Regions from separate parts of the Streptomyces sp. NPDC029216 genome, predicted to be linked through region 3. Evidence: riboswitches for the same ligand, from Rfam matches in the RefSeq annotation. Region 3 holds a riboswitch; each other region holds the start of a gene.
The links. Region 3 has a riboswitch for thiamine pyrophosphate ahead of thiO (glycine oxidase ThiO). Riboswitches for the same ligand answer to the same signal wherever they lie in the genome.
Positions count from the first base shown of each region.

Region 1: it holds a riboswitch for thiamine pyrophosphate, as region 3 does, so the genes downstream of both, AB0F18_RS01850 (thiamine ABC transporter substrate-binding protein) here and thiO (glycine oxidase ThiO) in region 3, are expected to answer to the same signal.
Region 2: it holds a riboswitch for thiamine pyrophosphate, as region 3 does, so the genes downstream of both, thiC (phosphomethylpyrimidine synthase ThiC) here and thiO (glycine oxidase ThiO) in region 3, are expected to answer to the same signal.

Region 1 is NZ_JBEZWL010000003.1:18,749-23,968, reverse strand. It holds gene AB0F18_RS01860 (phosphatidate cytidylyltransferase) at 1-70, shown strand, start outside; gene rlmN (23S rRNA (adenine(2503)-C(2))-methyltransferase RlmN) at 206-1,321, shown strand; TPP riboswitch at 1,342-1,469, shown strand; gene AB0F18_RS01850 (thiamine ABC transporter substrate-binding protein) at 1,558-2,658, shown strand; gene AB0F18_RS01845 (iron ABC transporter permease) at 2,715-4,331, shown strand; gene AB0F18_RS01840 (ABC transporter ATP-binding protein) at 4,331-5,220, shown strand, end outside.
Region 2 is NZ_JBEZWL010000001.1:65,098-70,317, reverse strand. It holds gene AB0F18_RS00325 (glycosyltransferase) at 1-104, shown strand, start outside; gene AB0F18_RS00320 (aldo/keto reductase) at 176-1,225, opposite strand; gene thiC (phosphomethylpyrimidine synthase ThiC) at 1,345-3,132, opposite strand; TPP riboswitch at 3,127-3,271, opposite strand; gene AB0F18_RS00310 (YibE/F family protein) at 3,344-4,750, shown strand; gene AB0F18_RS00305 (SsgA family sporulation/cell division regulator) at 4,793-5,220, opposite strand, start outside.
Region 3 is NZ_JBEZWL010000009.1:38,366-43,585, reverse strand. It holds gene thiE (thiamine phosphate synthase) at 1-425, opposite strand, end outside; gene AB0F18_RS05930 (Rv2175c family DNA-binding protein) at 502-867, opposite strand; gene AB0F18_RS05925 (FAD-dependent oxidoreductase) at 996-2,216, opposite strand; TPP riboswitch at 2,318-2,430, shown strand; gene thiO (glycine oxidase ThiO) at 2,428-3,612, shown strand; gene thiS (sulfur carrier protein ThiS) at 3,609-3,809, shown strand; gene AB0F18_RS05910 (thiazole synthase) at 3,815-4,609, shown strand; gene pknB (Stk1 family PASTA domain-containing Ser/Thr kinase) at 4,849-5,220, shown strand, end outside.

The DNA of each region.
Region 1 (5,220 bases), on a different contig from region 3:
CCTCGACTCCCTGCTGCCGACGGCCCCGGTCGTCTGGCTGCTGCTGGCGGCCTTCGTCGGCACCGGCTGACGGGTCCGGGCCGGGTTATCCTGGAGGGCGCGCCGTGTTCACGCGGCGCGCTCTTTCCGTCCAGCGGCCGAGCCGCCGCGGACCGGCCCTGCACGCGCGGGGTGACCCCCACCCCGTCGTACCGAGGAGTACCGCATGGCCCCCCGTCCCGCTCCGGGTGAGCTCACTTTCGTCGCGCCGCGCGGGGCCAAGAAGCCGCCCCGGCACCTCGCCGACCTCACCCCGGCCGAGCGCCGCGAGGCGGTGGCCGCGATCGGCGAGAAGCCGTTCCGGGCCAAGCAGCTCTCCCAGCACTACTTCGCCCGCTACGCGCACGACCCGGCCGAGTGGACCGACATCCCGGCCGCCTCGCGCGAGAAGCTCCAGCAGGAGCTGCTGCCGGAGCTCATGAACGTGGTCCGGCACATCAGCTGCGACGACGACACCACCCGCAAGACCCTGTGGAAGCTGCACGACGGCACGCTCGTCGAGTCCGTGCTGATGCGCTACCCCGACCGGGTCACCATGTGCATCTCCTCGCAGGCCGGCTGCGGTATGAACTGCCCGTTCTGCGCCACCGGCCAGGCCGGCCTCGACCGCAACCTCTCCACCGCCGAGATCGTGCACCAGATCGTCGACGGCATGCGCGCGCTGCGCGACGGGGAGGTCCCCGGCGGCCCCGCCCGCCTGTCCAACATCGTCTTCATGGGCATGGGCGAGCCGCTCGCCAACTACAACCGCGTCGTCGGCGCCATCCGCCGCCTCACCGACCCGGAGCCCGACGGCCTGGGCCTGTCGCAGCGCGGCATCACCGTCTCCACCGTCGGCCTGGTCCCGGCCATGCTGCGGTTCGCCGACGAGGGCTTCAAGTGCCGCCTCGCCGTCTCCCTGCACGCCCCGGACGACGAGCTGCGCGACACCCTCGTCCCCGTGAACACCCGCTGGAAGGTCCGCGAGGTCCTCGACGCGGCCTGGGAGTACGCCGAGAAGTCCGGCCGCCGCATCTCCATCGAGTACGCCCTGATCCGCGACATCAACGACCAGGCCTGGCGCGGCGACCTGCTCGGCCGCCTGCTCAAGGGCAAGCGCGTGCACGTCAACCTGATCCCGCTGAACCCGACCCCGGGCTCGAAGTGGACCGCCTCGCGCCCCGAGGACGAGAAGGCCTTCGTCGAGGCCATCGCCCGGCACGGCGTGCCCGTGACCGTGCGGGACACCCGCGGTCAGGAGATCGACGGTGCGTGCGGACAGCTCGCCGCGAGCGAGCGGTAGGCTGGCCCGCGTACATCTGCATATTCCGACAGGGGAGCGCCACAGCGCTGAGAGTGCGGCAACACGTTTTCAGATCGAGCACCGTGGCCGCAGACCCTCTGAACCTCGCCCAGGTCATTCTGGGTAGGAAGTTCGGTCACCACCTCAAGCTGTTGCGCCCTGCCCGGGCGCCCCGCTCCACCAGAGCGGCCGGGCAGGGCCGCGTCTTCTCCTGGTCAACCCAGGAGGAATGAACCGTGAGCACCACCAAGAAGATCGCGGGTGCGGCGCTGGCCGCGGCCCTCGGCGTCAGCACGCTCGCCGCGTGCGGCGGCGCTACCAAGGACAAGGACGGGGCCGCCGCGAGCGGCTCCCCGAAGTCCAAGACCATCACGCTGGTCTCCCACGACTCCTTCAACGTGACCGAATCGGTCCTCAAGGAGTTCGAGCAGCAGAGCGGCTACACCGTCAAGGTGCTGAAGTCCGGGGACGCCGGCGCCGCGCTCAACCAGGAGATCCTCACCAAGGGCTCCCCGCGCGGCGACGTCTTCTTCGGCGTCGACAACACGCTCCTCTCCCGCGCCCTCGACAACGGGATCTTCACCCCGTACGAGGCCAAGGGCCTGGCGGACGTCAAGCCCGAGTACGTCCTCGACAAGCAGCACCGGGTCACCCCGGTCGACTCCGGCGACATCTGCGTCAACTACGACAAGGCCTACTTCGCCGACAAGAAGATCGCCCCGCCGCAGACGCTGGACGACCTGGTCAAGCCGGAGTACAAGGACCTGCTGGTCACCGAGAACGCCGCCACCTCCTCGCCCGGCCTCGGCTTCCTCCTCGCCTCCGTCGGCAAGTACGGCGAGGACGGCTGGAAGGACTACTGGACCAAGCTCAAGGCCAACGGCGTCGAGGTCGTCGACGGCTGGGAGCAGGCCTACAACGAGCGCTTCTCCGGCTCCGCGGGCGGCAAGAAGGCCAAGGGCGACCGCCCGCTGGTCGTCTCCTACGCCTCCAGCCCGCCGGTCGAGGTCCTCTACGGCGAGCCCCAGCCGGCCGAGGCCCCCACGGGCGTGGCCACCGGCACCTGCTTCCGCCAGGTCGAGTTCGCCGGTCTGCTGAAGGGCGCGAAGAACGAGGAGGGCGGCAAGGCCCTCATCGACTTCCTGATCGGCAAGAAGTTCCAGGAGGACATGCCGCTCCAGATGTTCGTGAACCCGGTGGTCAAGGACGCGAAGCTGCCGGAGGTGTTCACGAAGCACGGCGTGGTGGTCGACAAGCCCGAGAACGTGGCCCCCGAGACCATCGCGAAGAACCGTGACCAGTGGGTCAAGGCATGGTCCTCGATCGTCGTGAAGTAGTTCGCGACGGCTCCCCGAAGGAAGGCGGGCGTGCCACCGCCGTCAGACTGGCTCTGATGGCCGTGCCGCTCGCCTTCTTCGGGCTGTTCTTCGCCTATCCCGTCACCGCGATCGTCGGCCGCGGGTTCAGGACGGACGAGGGCTGGCGGTTCGGCCGGATCGGCGAGGTCCTCACCCAGCCCGACATCGCCGGGGTGCTGTGGTTCACCACCTGGCAGGCGCTCGCCTCGACCGCGCTCACCCTGCTCGTCGCGCTCCCCGGCGCGTACGTCTTCGCGCGCTTCTCCTTCCCCGGCAAGCAGCTGCTGCGCGCGCTGGTCACCGTCCCCTTCGTGCTGCCGACCGTGGTCGTCGGCACGGCCTTCCTGGCACTGGTCGGGCGCGGCGGGCTGCTGGACGAGCTGTGGGGCGTGCGGCTGGACACCACCGTGTGGGCGATCCTGCTCGCCCACGTCTTCTTCAACTACGCCGTCGTCGTACGGACGGTCGGCGGGCTGTGGGCCCAGCTGGACCCGCGCCAGGAGGAGGCCGCCCGGGTACTGGGGGCCGGGCGGTTCGCGGCCTGGCGGCGGGTGACCCTGCCCGCGCTCGCCCCGGCGGTGGCCGCCGCCGCGCTGATGGTGTTCCTGTTCACCTTCAGCTCCTTCGGCGTCGTACAGATCCTGGGCGGGCCCTCGTACGCCACGCTGGAGGTCGAGGTCTACCGGCAGACGGCGCAGCTGCTGGACCTGCCGACGGCCGCGGTGCTGACGCTGGTCCAGTTCGCTGCCGTCGGGGTGATCCTCGGCGTGCACGCCCGGACCGTGCGCCTCAGGGAGACCGCGCTGCGGCTCGTCGACCCCGCGCGCACCGCGCACCCGCCGCGCGGCTGGGCGCAGCGCGGGCTGCTGGGCGGGGTGCTGCTGACCGTGGCGCTGCTGATCGTGGCCCCGCTGGCGGTGCTGGTGGAGCGGTCCCTGGATGCGCCAGGCGGGTACGGGTTCGGGTTCTACCGGGCCCTCCAGGAGGCGGGTTCCGGAGGCGGAACGTTTCTGGTGCCGCCGCTGGAGGCCATCTGGAACTCCCTGCAGTACGCGCTCGCCGCCACCGCCATCGCCCTGGCCGTCGGCGGTCTCGCGGCCGCGGCGCTGGCCCGGCGGGCGGGCCGCTTCGTCCGCGGCTTCGACGCGCTGCTGATGCTGCCGCTGGGGGTGTCCGCCGTGACGGTGGGCTTCGGGTTCCTGATCACCCTGGACGAGCCGCCGCTGGACCTGCGGACATCCTGGATCCTGGTGCCTCTGGCGCAGGCGCTGGTCGGGGTGCCGTTCGTGGTCCGGACGATGCTGCCGGTGCTGCGGGCGGTGGACGGGCGGCTGCGGGAGGCCGCGGCCGTGCTGGGGGCCTCGCCGCTGCGGGTCTGGCGGGAGGTGGACCTGCCGCTGGTGCGGCGGGCGGTGCTGATCGCGGCGGGCTTCGCCTTCGCGGTCTCGCTGGGCGAGTTCGGCGCGACGGTGTTCATCGCCCGGCCGGACCGTCCGACGCTGCCGGTGGCCGTGGCCCGGCTGCTGGGGCGGGCCGGTGAGATGAACTACGGGCAGGCCATGGCCCTGAGCACGATTCTGATGCTGGTGTGCGCGGTGTCCCTGCTGGTGCTGGAGCGACTGCGACCCGACAAGACCTCGGGAGAGTTCTGATGACCCTGCTCCGGCTCGAAGGGGTGACGGTCCGCTTCGGCGACCGGGCGGTCGTGGACGCGGTGGACCTGGAGGTCGCCGAGCACGAGACCGTCTGCGTGCTGGGGCCGAGCGGCAGCGGCAAGTCCACCCTGCTGCGGGTGGTGGCCGGACTGCAGCCGCCCTCCGCCGGGCGGGTGCTGCTGGGGGGCGCCGACCAGGCCGGGGTGCCGGTGCACCGGCGCGGGGTGGGCCTGATGTTCCAGGACCACCAGCTGTTCCCGCACCGGGACGTCGGCGGGAACGTCGGCTTCGGCCTGCGCGTACGGGGCTCCGCGAAGGCCGGGTACGCGGAGCGGGTCGCGGGCCTGCTGGAACTGGTCGGGCTCCCGGGGGCCCAGGGCCGGGCGGTGGCCTCGCTGTCCGGCGGTGAGCAGCAGCGGGTCGCCCTGGCCCGGGCGCTGGCCCCCTCGCCGCGGCTGCTGATGCTGGACGAGCCCCTCGGCCAGCTGGACCGGGGGCTGCGCGAGCGGCTGGTGGTCGAGCTACAGGGGCTGTTCTCCCGGCTGGGCACCACCGTGCTGGCCGTCACCCACGACCAGGGCGAGGCCTTCGCCCTGGCCGACCGGGTGGTGGTGATGCGGGACGGGCGGATCGCGCAGGCGGGCACCCCGCTGGAGGTGTGGCAGCGGCCGGCCTCGGAGTTCGTGGCGCGGTTCCTCGGCTTCGAGAACGTGGTCCCGGCGACGGTGTCGGGGGACGCGGCCGCCACCCCGTGGGGGAAGCTCCCCGTACCGGCCGGCTCCCCCGAGGGGGAGCAGCGGCTGCTGGTCCGCCCGGCCGGGGTGGTGCTGTGCGCGGCCGGGCTGGACTGCGTGGTGGAGTCCCGTACCTTCCGGGGCACGCACGT
Region 2 (5,220 bases), on a different contig from region 3:
TGCTGAGTGAGGGCAAATTGCCCGACGAACACCGCGAGCGCGTCTCCGGGAACCTGGATTTCGCGCGGAGCAAGCTGGGCTCGCGGGACCTGGTGAGGACCTGACCACCCACCGTCCGATGTTTCACGTGAAACACCCCCGGCGTTTCACGTGAAACATCCCGCCCGACGCCGACCTAGCCCGCGGCCCGTTCTCCGAGCGGGCGCCGCCGCTGGGTGGCGTCCGTGAGGGCCGGCGGGAGCCAGACACCGTCCGGGTGGTAGAGATTCGTACCCGGCGGCACGACCGCGTCGATCCGGTCGAGCGCCTCGTCGTCGAGGACCAGCCCGGCCCCCTTCACCAGCGATTCGAACTGCTCCATGGTGCGCGGGCCGATGATCACCGAGGTGACCGCCGGATGCGCGACGGGGAACGCCACGGCCAGCTCCGGCAGGGTGCAGCCGAGATCGTCGGCGATCTCGACGAGCTTCTCCACCGCCTCCAGCTTGGCCACGTTGCCCGGGATGGCCGGGTCGAAGCGGGCCGGGGTCAGCTTGGCCCGCCCCGAGGTCAGGTCGACCGGCCCGCCGAGCCGGTACTTCCCGCTCAGGAAGCCCGAGGCCAGGGGGCTCCAGGTCAGCACGCCCATCCCGTACCGCCGGGCGACCGGCAGTACGTCGGCCTCGATGCCGCGCGCGAGGATCGAGTACGGCGGCTGCTCGGTCCGGAACCGGGGGAGAGCCCGGCGCTCGGCGACGTGGTGGGCCTCGGCCAGTTCCTCGGCGGGGAAGGTCGAGCACCCGAAGGCGCGGATCTTTCCGGCGCGGACGAGGTCGCCGAGGACGGACAGCGTCTCCTCGACATCGGTCGAATGGTCGGGCCGGTGCACCTGGTAGAGGTCGATCCAGTCCGTGTCCAGCCGGCGCAGGCTGTCCTCGACGGCGCGGACGATCCAACGCCGCGAGTTCCCGCTGCGGTTGCGGCCCTCCCCCATCTGGAAGTGGACCTTGGTGGCGAGCACGACGTCGTCACGCCGCCCCTTGAGCGCCTTGCCGACGATCACCTCGGACTCGCCCGCGGAGTACATGTCCGCGGTGTCCACGAAGTTGATGCCCTGATCGAGCGCGGCGTGGATGATCCGCGCGCAGTCCTCGTGGTCCGGGTTACCCACCGCCCCGAACATCATCGTGCCGAGGCAGTGGGCACTCACCTCTATGCCGGTCCCGCCCAAATTCCGGTATCGCATGGTCATGCGGCCGCACTCTAGGAGCTGGAGTGCACTTCAACGCAAGACCTTTCCGGCAGCCCGTCAGGACCGGCCCGCGACTCCCCCCATGAGGTCTCGGGCCGGTCCCTCCGGCCGGCTCAGTCCGCCAGCGGCAGGTAGACGCGGTTCCCGGACGCGGCGAACTCGGCGGACTTCTCCGCCATGCCCGCCTCGATCTCCTCGGCCTTCAGGTCGCCGCCGTGCTCACGGCGGATGTCCTGGGAGATCTTCATCGAGCAGAACTTCGGACCGCACATGGAGCAGAAGTGGGCGGTCTTGGCCGGCTCGGCCGGGAGCGTCTCGTCGTGGAACTCACGGGCCGTGTCCGGGTCGAGGGCCAGGTTGAACTGGTCCTCCCAGCGGAACTCGAACCGCGCGTCCGACAGGGCGTCGTCCCACTCCTGGGCGCCCGGGTGGCCCTTCGCCAGGTCCGCCGCGTGGGCAGCGATCTTGTACGTGATGACGCCGGTCTTCACGTCGTCCCGGTTGGGCAGGCCCAGGTGCTCCTTGGGCGTCACGTAGCAGAGCATCGCGGTGCCCCACCAGGCGATCATCGCGGCGCCGATGCCGGAGGTGATGTGGTCGTACGCGGGAGCGACGTCCGTGGTCAGCGGGCCGAGCGTGTAGAACGGCGCCTCCTCGCAGATCTCCTGCTGGAGGTCGATGTTCTCCTTGATCTTGTGCATCGGGACGTGGCCCGGGCCCTCGATCATCGTCTGCACGTTGTGCCGCTTGGCGATCGTGTTGAGCTCGCCCAGCGTCTTCAGCTCCGCGAACTGCGCCGCGTCGTTGGCGTCGGCGATGGAGCCGGGGCGCAGGCCGTCACCCAGCGAGTAGGTGACGTCGTACGCCGCGAGGATCTCGCAGAGCTCCTCGAAGTTCGTGTAGAGGAAGTTCTCCTTGTGGTGCGCCAGGCACCACGCGGCCATGATCGAGCCGCCGCGCGAGACGATGCCGGTCTTGCGGCGGGCCGTCAGCGGCACGTACGGGAGCAGCACGCCGGCGTGGACCGTCATGTAGTCGACGCCCTGCTCGGCCTGCTCGATGACGGTGTCCTTGTAGATCTCCCAGGTCAGGTCCTCGGCACGGCCGTCGACCTTCTCCAGCGCCTGGTAGAGCGGCACGGTGCCGATCGGTACGGGGGAGTTGCGCAGGACCCACTCACGCGTGGTGTGGATGTTGCGGCCGGTCGAGAGGTCCATGACCGTGTCGGCGCCCCACTTGGTGGCCCAGGTCATCTTGTCGACCTCCTCCTCGATGGAGGAGGTGACGGCCGAGTTGCCGATGTTGGCGTTGACCTTCACCAGGAACCTCTTGCCGATGATCATCGGCTCGATCTCCGGGTGGTTCACGTTGGCCGGAAGCACCGCGCGGCCCGCGGCGATCTCCTCGCGGACGACCTCGGGGGAGACGTTCTCGCGGATCGCGACGTACTCCATCTCCGGGGTGATCTCGCCCCGGCGGGCGTACGCGAGCTGCGTGACGGCCTGGCCGCCACGGCCCCGGCGCGGCAGGCGCGGGCGGCCGGGGAAGACCGCGTCGAGGTTCTTGAGGCCGCCGCGGGGCGAGGTGTGCTTGATGCCGTCGTCCTCGGGGCGGACGGGGCGACCCGCGTACTCCTCGGTGTCACCGCGGCCGATGATCCAGTTCTCGCGCAGCGGCGGCAGGCCGCGGCGTACGTCGGTCTCGATCTGCGGGTCGGTGTACGGACCGGACGTGTCGTAGAGCGTGACGTCCTTGCCGTTGGTGAGGTGGACCTGGCGGACCGGCACCCGGATGTCCGGGCGGGAACCCGCCAGGTATCCCTTGTGCCAGCCGGGCTGGCGCTCGGTCTGGCCGTCGGCGTTCTGGCCGGCGGCAGGCGTGCGTGCGTCCTGAATGGTCATGAGACCTGATCTCCCTACGCCGGCATTACCCGGTAACAGGTTCGGCGGTCGACGCAGCCTCCTCCCGTACGCAATCTCCTGCGCGTACGGTGATCAGCGCCCTCTCAGCCCGGTGCTCCGAGCTCCCGCGTTGTGCAAAGTAGCCCCCACGCTAGCGTCATCTGTGGCGTGCTGAATAGTGGGCCCCCTCATCTGTTGCGATGATCTGCCGGTGACGACCTCGCCGCAGCCCCCCAACGAGCCCACAGAGCCCTTCGGCCACACCGGTCACGATCACGCGGCCCACGGGCACGCGGCCGGCGTTCCACAGGGTCCCTCCCACAGCCACGGGCATGGCCACGGCCATGGGCACGGCCACGGGCCGGCGGCCCCGGTCTCCAAGCACCTGCGCAAGGTGATTTCCGCCGTCCTGATCCCCTTCGCCGTCGCCGTGTTCGTCGGCCTGGTGGTGCTGTGGCCCGGCGGCGCCCCGGCGCACGAGCGCACCGGGGTGGGCTTCGACCGCCAGACCCAGCAGGGCCGGGTCGTCGCCCTCTCGGAGGTCGACTGCAAGGCGGTGAACGCCGCCCAGGCACCGCCGACCGGCGGCACCTCCACCCCCGAGGGGCGCGAGGCGCGGCCGGGGCAGACCGGCGCGTGCAAGAGGGCCACCGTCGAGGTCACCACCGGGCCGGAGAAGGGCCGCGTCTTCTTCGAGATCGTCCAGCCGGGTGCGCCACGGCAGCTGGAGAGGGACCAGGAGGTGGTGGTCGCCTTCGCGCCGGACGCTCCGCGCGACCTCCAGTACTCCGTGATCGACCTGAACCGGAAGTTCCCGGTGGCCCTGCTCGCGGGGATCTTCGCGGTCGCGGTGGTGGTCGTCGGCCGGATGCGCGGGCTGTTCGCGCTCATCGCCCTCGTGGTCAGCTTCGGGGTGCTGACCCTCTTCATCCTCCCGGCGATCCTGCAGGGTTCGAATCCCCTGGTCGTCGCGGTCGTCGGGGCCAGCGCGATCATGCTGATCGCGCTCTACATGTGCCACGGACTGACCGCGCGCACCTCGGTCGCCGTGCTCGGCACCCTGGTCTCGCTGCTGCTGATCGGCCTGCTGGGCTCACTGTTCATCGGCTGGGCCTTCCTGAGCGGGAACACAGACGACAACACCGGCCTGATCCACGGGCTCTACCCGGACATCGACATGAGCGGTTTGCTGCTCGCAGGCGTGATCATCGGATCGCTCGGCGTACTCGACGACGTGACCGTCACTCAGACCTCGGCCGTCTGGGAACTCCACCAGGCCGACCCCGACATGGGCCCGCGCGCCCTGTACCGGGCCGCCATCCGGATCGGACGCGACCACATCGCGTCCGTCGTCAACACGCTCGTACTGGCCTACGCGGGCGCGGCTTTGCCCCTGCTCCTCCTGTTCTCCATCGCGAACAGCAGTATGGGGACCGTGGCCAACAGCGAGCTGGTGGCGGAGGAGATCGTACGGACCCTCGTGGGCTCGATCGGACTCGTGGCCTCGGTGCCCGTGACCACGGCGCTGGCCGCTCTGGTGGTCTCCGCGGACCGGCCCGGCCCCGCCGCCGCCGCGGCGCCGGCCCGCGGCGGCCGGGGCCGGCGGCGCAAGCGCTGACGGGGCGGGGCGGGGCAAGGAGGGGCTCCGGATCGGAGCCGCTCAGCCCGCGTTCTGCTCGTTCTGCTGCTGCGCCTCGGCGAGGATCCTGCCGAGCTCCTCGTCGAGGGTCTCCTCGAAGTCGCCGAGGCTGCGCTCCTGACCGAGCGGAACGAGCCGGTCGGTCCGGTCGAGGAACGCGACGAGCGGGGCCGCGCCGGCCCGGAAGAGGGCCCGGTCGCCGCCGACCTGGAGGCGGATGTGGACGTCGGAGAGCTCTCCCGGCTCGGTCGGGGCGATGTGCACATCGCCGTCGCCGCACGGCCTGTTGATGCCGTCGAGGAGCAGCTCCCGGCCGAACGCCCAGGTCACCGGGGCGTCTCCGGGAAGGTGGAAGGTCAGGCGTACGGCATAGGGGTCACGGGCGTCGTACCGGAGTTCCACCGGGATCCGGAACGCGAGCTCCTCGGAAACGAGGAAGCTCATCATGA
Region 3 (5,220 bases):
CGGCCGGGCTTGGTGGGGGTGGGCCAGCAGGGGCCGGTGCAGAAGTAGTCCACGCCGGGTTCGGCGACGGCGGCGTCCACCTCGGACTCGGCGTGGCAGGAGCGTCCGATCAGGACGTCCCGGCCGAGGATGGCGCGGGCGGCGGGGACGGGGATGTCGCCCTGGCCGAGGTGCAGGACGTCGGAGCCGATGGCGTGCGCGACGTCGGCGCGGTCGTTGACGGCGAGGAGCTTGCCGTGGCGGCGGGCGGCCTCGGCGAAGACCTGGAGGTGTTCGAGCTCCTCGCCGGCCTCCATGCCCTTGTCGCGGAGCTGGACGACGTCCACTCCGCCGGCCAGGACGGCGTCGAGGAACTCGGGGAGGTCGCCCTGCCGCTTGCGGGCGTCCGTGCACAGGTAGAGCCGGGCGTCGGACAGCTGCTGCATGGGAGGACCCCCTGGTGGTGAAGGAATGCGGGCGGGCCGAGGTTACCCGGCCCGCCCGCTTCCGTGGTTCAGCCGCTCAGAGGGCGAGCGCCTGGGCGCGGCGCTTCACCTCCGTGCCGCGGTTCTCGCGCAGCGCCTGCACGGGGGTTCCGGGCAGGGAGGGGTCCTCGGTGAAGAGCCACTCCAGCATCTCCTCGTCGGAGAAGCGGTCGTCGCGCAGCACCGTCAGCAGGCCGACGAGTCCCTTGACGACCTTGTCGCCGTCGATGAACTGGGCCGGAACCTGCAGGGCGCGGTTCTCGCCCCGGCGTACGGCGATCAGCTGCCCTTCCTTGACCATCTGGCGGACCCGGGTCACCTCGATGTCGAGCATCTCCGCGATGTCGGGGAGGTACAGCCAGGAGGGGACGAGGGCATCGATCTTTGCGTCAATCTCGGTCACGGACACAAGCCTGCCACCTCCGCGGGGCGGCCGGTACCTGGCCCCGTCCGTCCGAGTCCGTCCGCGTAGACGCGGATCCGCCCGGATCGGGGCCCGCGTCCGGGTACGGGCCCCTGCCGGAGGGGCGGTCAGAGGGTGGCGGACTTCAGCGGCACGGTCTCGTCGGCGGCCTTGGCCGGGTCGACGGGGACGCCCGACTCGATCAGCTTGCGCCCCTGGGCCAGGTCCCGGGGCCGGCCGACGGCCAGGACGGCGACGAGGGCGCCCGCGCGCAGCCAGCACACCGACCAGGCGTCGCCGTCGGGGTCGCCGCGCCACAGCAGGGTGTCGGCGCCGCCGTGGTGGCCCGCGTACTGGACGAAGCGGCCGAACTGCTCGGACCAGAAGTACGGCACGGGGTCGTAGGCCTGGACGGCCTCGCCCGCGACGATGTTCGCCGCGACCACGCGGGGGCCCTGGAGGGCGTTGTCCCAGTGGTGGACCAGCAGCCGGGCCCCGTAGCGGGCGGACGGGAAGGAGGAGCAGTCGCCGACGGCGTACACCCCGGGCAGGGAGGTGCGCAGGTGGGCGTCGGCGGTGACGGAGCCGTCGGGGCCGCGCTCGATCCCGCTGCCGTCGAGCCAGTCGGTGGCGGGGCGGGCGCCGATGCCGACGACGACGGCCCCGGCGGGCAGCTCGCGGCCGTCGGCGAGGAGCACCCGGCCCTCCTCGATCCCGGCGACCTTCGCACCGGTGAGCAGGGTGGCCCCGGCTCCGGCGTACCAGCGGGCCATGGGGGCGGCGACCTCCGCGGGCAGGGCCCCGGCGAGGACCCGGTCGGCCGCCTCGACGACGGTGACGGCGCAGCCGGCCTCGCGGGCGGCGGTGGCGAACTCGGCGCCGATCCAGCCGGCCCCGACGACGACGATCTCGGGGGCGGCGGCCAGCACCGGGCGCAGCCGGGCGGCGTCGTCGAGGGTGCGCAGCAGGTGGACGCCGGGGACGCCCCCGGTGCCGGGCAGGGTCAGCGGGGTCGCCCCGGTGGCCAGGACGAGGACCTCGTAGGGGACCGGGCCGGCTTCGGTGTCCAGCTCGCGGTCGGCGGCGCGCAGCCCGGTGACCTCGGTGCCCAGGCGCAGGGTGATGCGCAGGCCCTCGAAGTCCACGTCGAAGGCCGAGTCCTCGGCCTTGCCGAGCAGCACCGCCTTGGACAGCGGGGGGCGGTCGTAGGGCTGGTGGGGTTCGGCGCCCAGCAGGGTCACGGGGCCGGTCCAGCCCTGTTCCCGCAGGGCCACCGCGGTCTGCACCCCGGCCATTCCGGCGCCGACGATCACGACACCGGGCTTCGTCTGTTCCGTCTGCTCACTCACGCGGCCAGCCTAGCCAGCTGACGACCCGTCAGGAAAGGCGGGTCGGGGTGACGCAGGGAGGCAGCCTTACCCGGCACCCTCCCCGGGGTTACGCTGGCCACCGTACCTATCGCGGGAGTCCGGGCGCACCGGGCTGAGAGGGAGGCTGGCCGGCCTCCGACCGTACGAACCTGATCCGGGTCATGCCGGCGAAGGGAGGGGCTGGACGCCCATGCACGCATCCGACAAGGGATCCGACCACCGGGGCCACGACGTCCTCGTCATCGGTGGCGGGATCATCGGCCTGGTCACCGCCTGGCGGGCGGCCCGGCGCGGGCTGCGCACCGCGCTCGCCGATCCGGACCCCGGCGGCGGCGCCGCCCGGGTCGCGGCCGGCATGCTCGCCGCCGTCACCGAGCTGCACTACGGCGAGGAAACCCTGCTGGGGCTCAACGTGGCCTCCGCCGCCCGCTACCCGGAGTTCGCCGCCGAGCTCACCGAGGCCAGCGGGGGTATGGACCTCGGCTACCGCGCCTGCGGCACCCTGGCCGTCGCCCTCGACGCCGACGACCGCCTCCACCTGCGGGAACTCCACGCCCTCCAGCGCCGCTGCGGCCTGGAGTCCGAGTGGCTCACCGGCCGCGAGTGCCGCCGCCTGGAACCCATGCTCGCCCCGGGGGTGCGCGGCGGGCTGCGCGTCGACGGGGACCACCAGGTGGACCCGCGCCGCCTCGCGGCCGCGCTGCTGGCCGCCTGCGAGCGGGCCGGCGTGGCCATCCACCGGGCGAGCGCCCGCCGGCTGCTCGTCACCGCCGACCGGGCCTCGGGCGCACTGCTCGACGGCGGCACGGAGCTGCGCGCCGACCAGGTGGTCCTCGCCGCGGGCTCGCTCAGCGGCCGGCTGGAGGGCGTACCGGCACACGTCCTGCCGCCCGTACGGCCGGTGAAGGGGCAGGTGCTGCGGCTCGCCGTACCGCCCGCCTACGCGCCGTTCCTGTCGCGGACGGTACGGGCCGTGGTGCGCGGCAGCCACGTCTACCTGGTGCCGCGCGAGAACGGCGAGCTCGTCCTCGGCGCCACCAGCGAGGAGCTCGGCTGGGACACCACCGTCACCGCCGGCGGGGTCTACGAGCTGCTGCGCGACGCCCACGAGCTGGTCCCCGGCATCACCGAGCTCCCGCTCGTCGAGACCCGGGCGGGGCTGCGCCCGTGCTCCCCCGACAACGCGCCGCTCCTCGGCCCGACCGACCTGCCCGGCCTGCACCTGGCCACCGGCCACTACCGCAACGGGGTCCTGCTGACCCCGCTCACCGGCGACGTCATGGCGGAGCTGCTGACCACCGGCACCGTGCCGGAGATCGCCCGCCCCTTCACCCCCCGCCGCTTCTCCTCCACGCGTCAGGAGTCCCTCGCATGACCATCTCCGTCAACGGCGAGCCGCGCGAGGTCGCGGCCGGCACCACCCTCGACGCCGTGGTCGCCACCCTGACCGCCGCCGCCTCCGGCGTGGCCGCCGCCCTCAACGAGACGGTCGTCCCGCGCGGGCAGTGGCCGTACACCGCGGTCGGCGACGGCGACCGGGTGGAGATCCTCACCGCGGTCCAGGGAGGCTGAGCGCGATGGCCGACGATCTGTTCACCCTGGGCGGCCGGACCTTCTCCTCCCGCCTGATCATGGGCACGGGCGGGGCCCCGAGCCTGGACGTCCTGGAACGCGCCCTGATCGCCTCCGGCACCGAACTGACCACGGTCGCGATGCGCCGCCTGGACCCGACGGTGCAGGGCTCGGTCCTGTCGGTCCTGTCCAAGCTCGGCATCGCGGTCCTGCCGAACACCGCGGGCTGCTTCACGGCCGGCGAGGCCGTACTGACGGCCCGGCTGGCACGGGAGGCGCTGGGCACGGACTGGATCAAGCTGGAGGTGGTCGCGGACGAGCGGACGCTGCTGCCGGACGGCGTCGAGCTGCTGGACGCGGCGGAGGTGCTGGTCGACGAGGGCTTCACGGTCCTCCCCTACACCAACGACGACCCGGTCCTCGCCCGGAAGCTGGAGGACGTGGGCTGTGCGGCGATCATGCCGCTGGGCTCGCCGATCGGCTCCGGGATGGGCATCCGCAACCCGCACAACTTCGAGCTGATCGTGGAGCGGGCCGGGGTGCCGGTGATCCTCGACGCGGGGGCGGGGACGGCGTCGGACGCCGCGCTCGCGATGGAGCTGGGGTGCGCGGGGGTCATGCTGGCCTCCGCGGTGACCCGCGCACAGGAGCCGGTCCTCATGGCGGCGGCCATGCGCGACGCCGTCTCGGCGGGCCGCCTGGCCCACCGCGCGGGCCGCATCCCCCAACGCCGCTTCGCCCACGCCTCCTCCCCGGCGGACGGCCGCGCCGCCTTGGACCCGGAGCGGCCGGCGTTCTGAGGGGTCGCCCGGCTTCCCCGACGGCGAGGCGGGGTCGGGGGTTCGGCGGTGGCCCGGGGGCGGACGGGAACGGCTGACCGGGGTCGGGGAGGGGCGGGGAGCCCGCCGTGAGGCGGGTGGGCAGCCACCGCCCGGCCCCCGGCCCCTCGCGGGGGCGATGCCGGGCCCCGTGTCACGGCTGCGCTGCAAGACGTGGACACCCCGGCCGGCGCCGGCGCAGCCCCTCGTAGAATCGCCGGGTGGATACGACCCTGGAAGACCCCCTCGTCGGACGCCTGCTCGACGGCCGCTACCGCGTCGACGCCCGCATCGCCGCAGGCGGCATGGCGACGGTCTACCGGGCCCTCGACACCCGCCTCGACCGGGTCCTCGCGCTCAAGATCATGCATCCGGACCTGGCCGCCGACGCCGCCTTCGTCGACCGGTTCATCCGTGAGGCGAAGTCCGTGGCCCGCCTCGCGCACCCCAATGTGGTCGCCGTCTTCGACCAGGGCACCGACGGGCCGTACACGTACCTCGCCATGGAGTACGTCTCCGGCTGCACCCTGCGCGACGTCCTGCGCGAGCGCGGCGCGCTCCAGCCGCGGGCGGCGCTCGACATCCTCGAACCC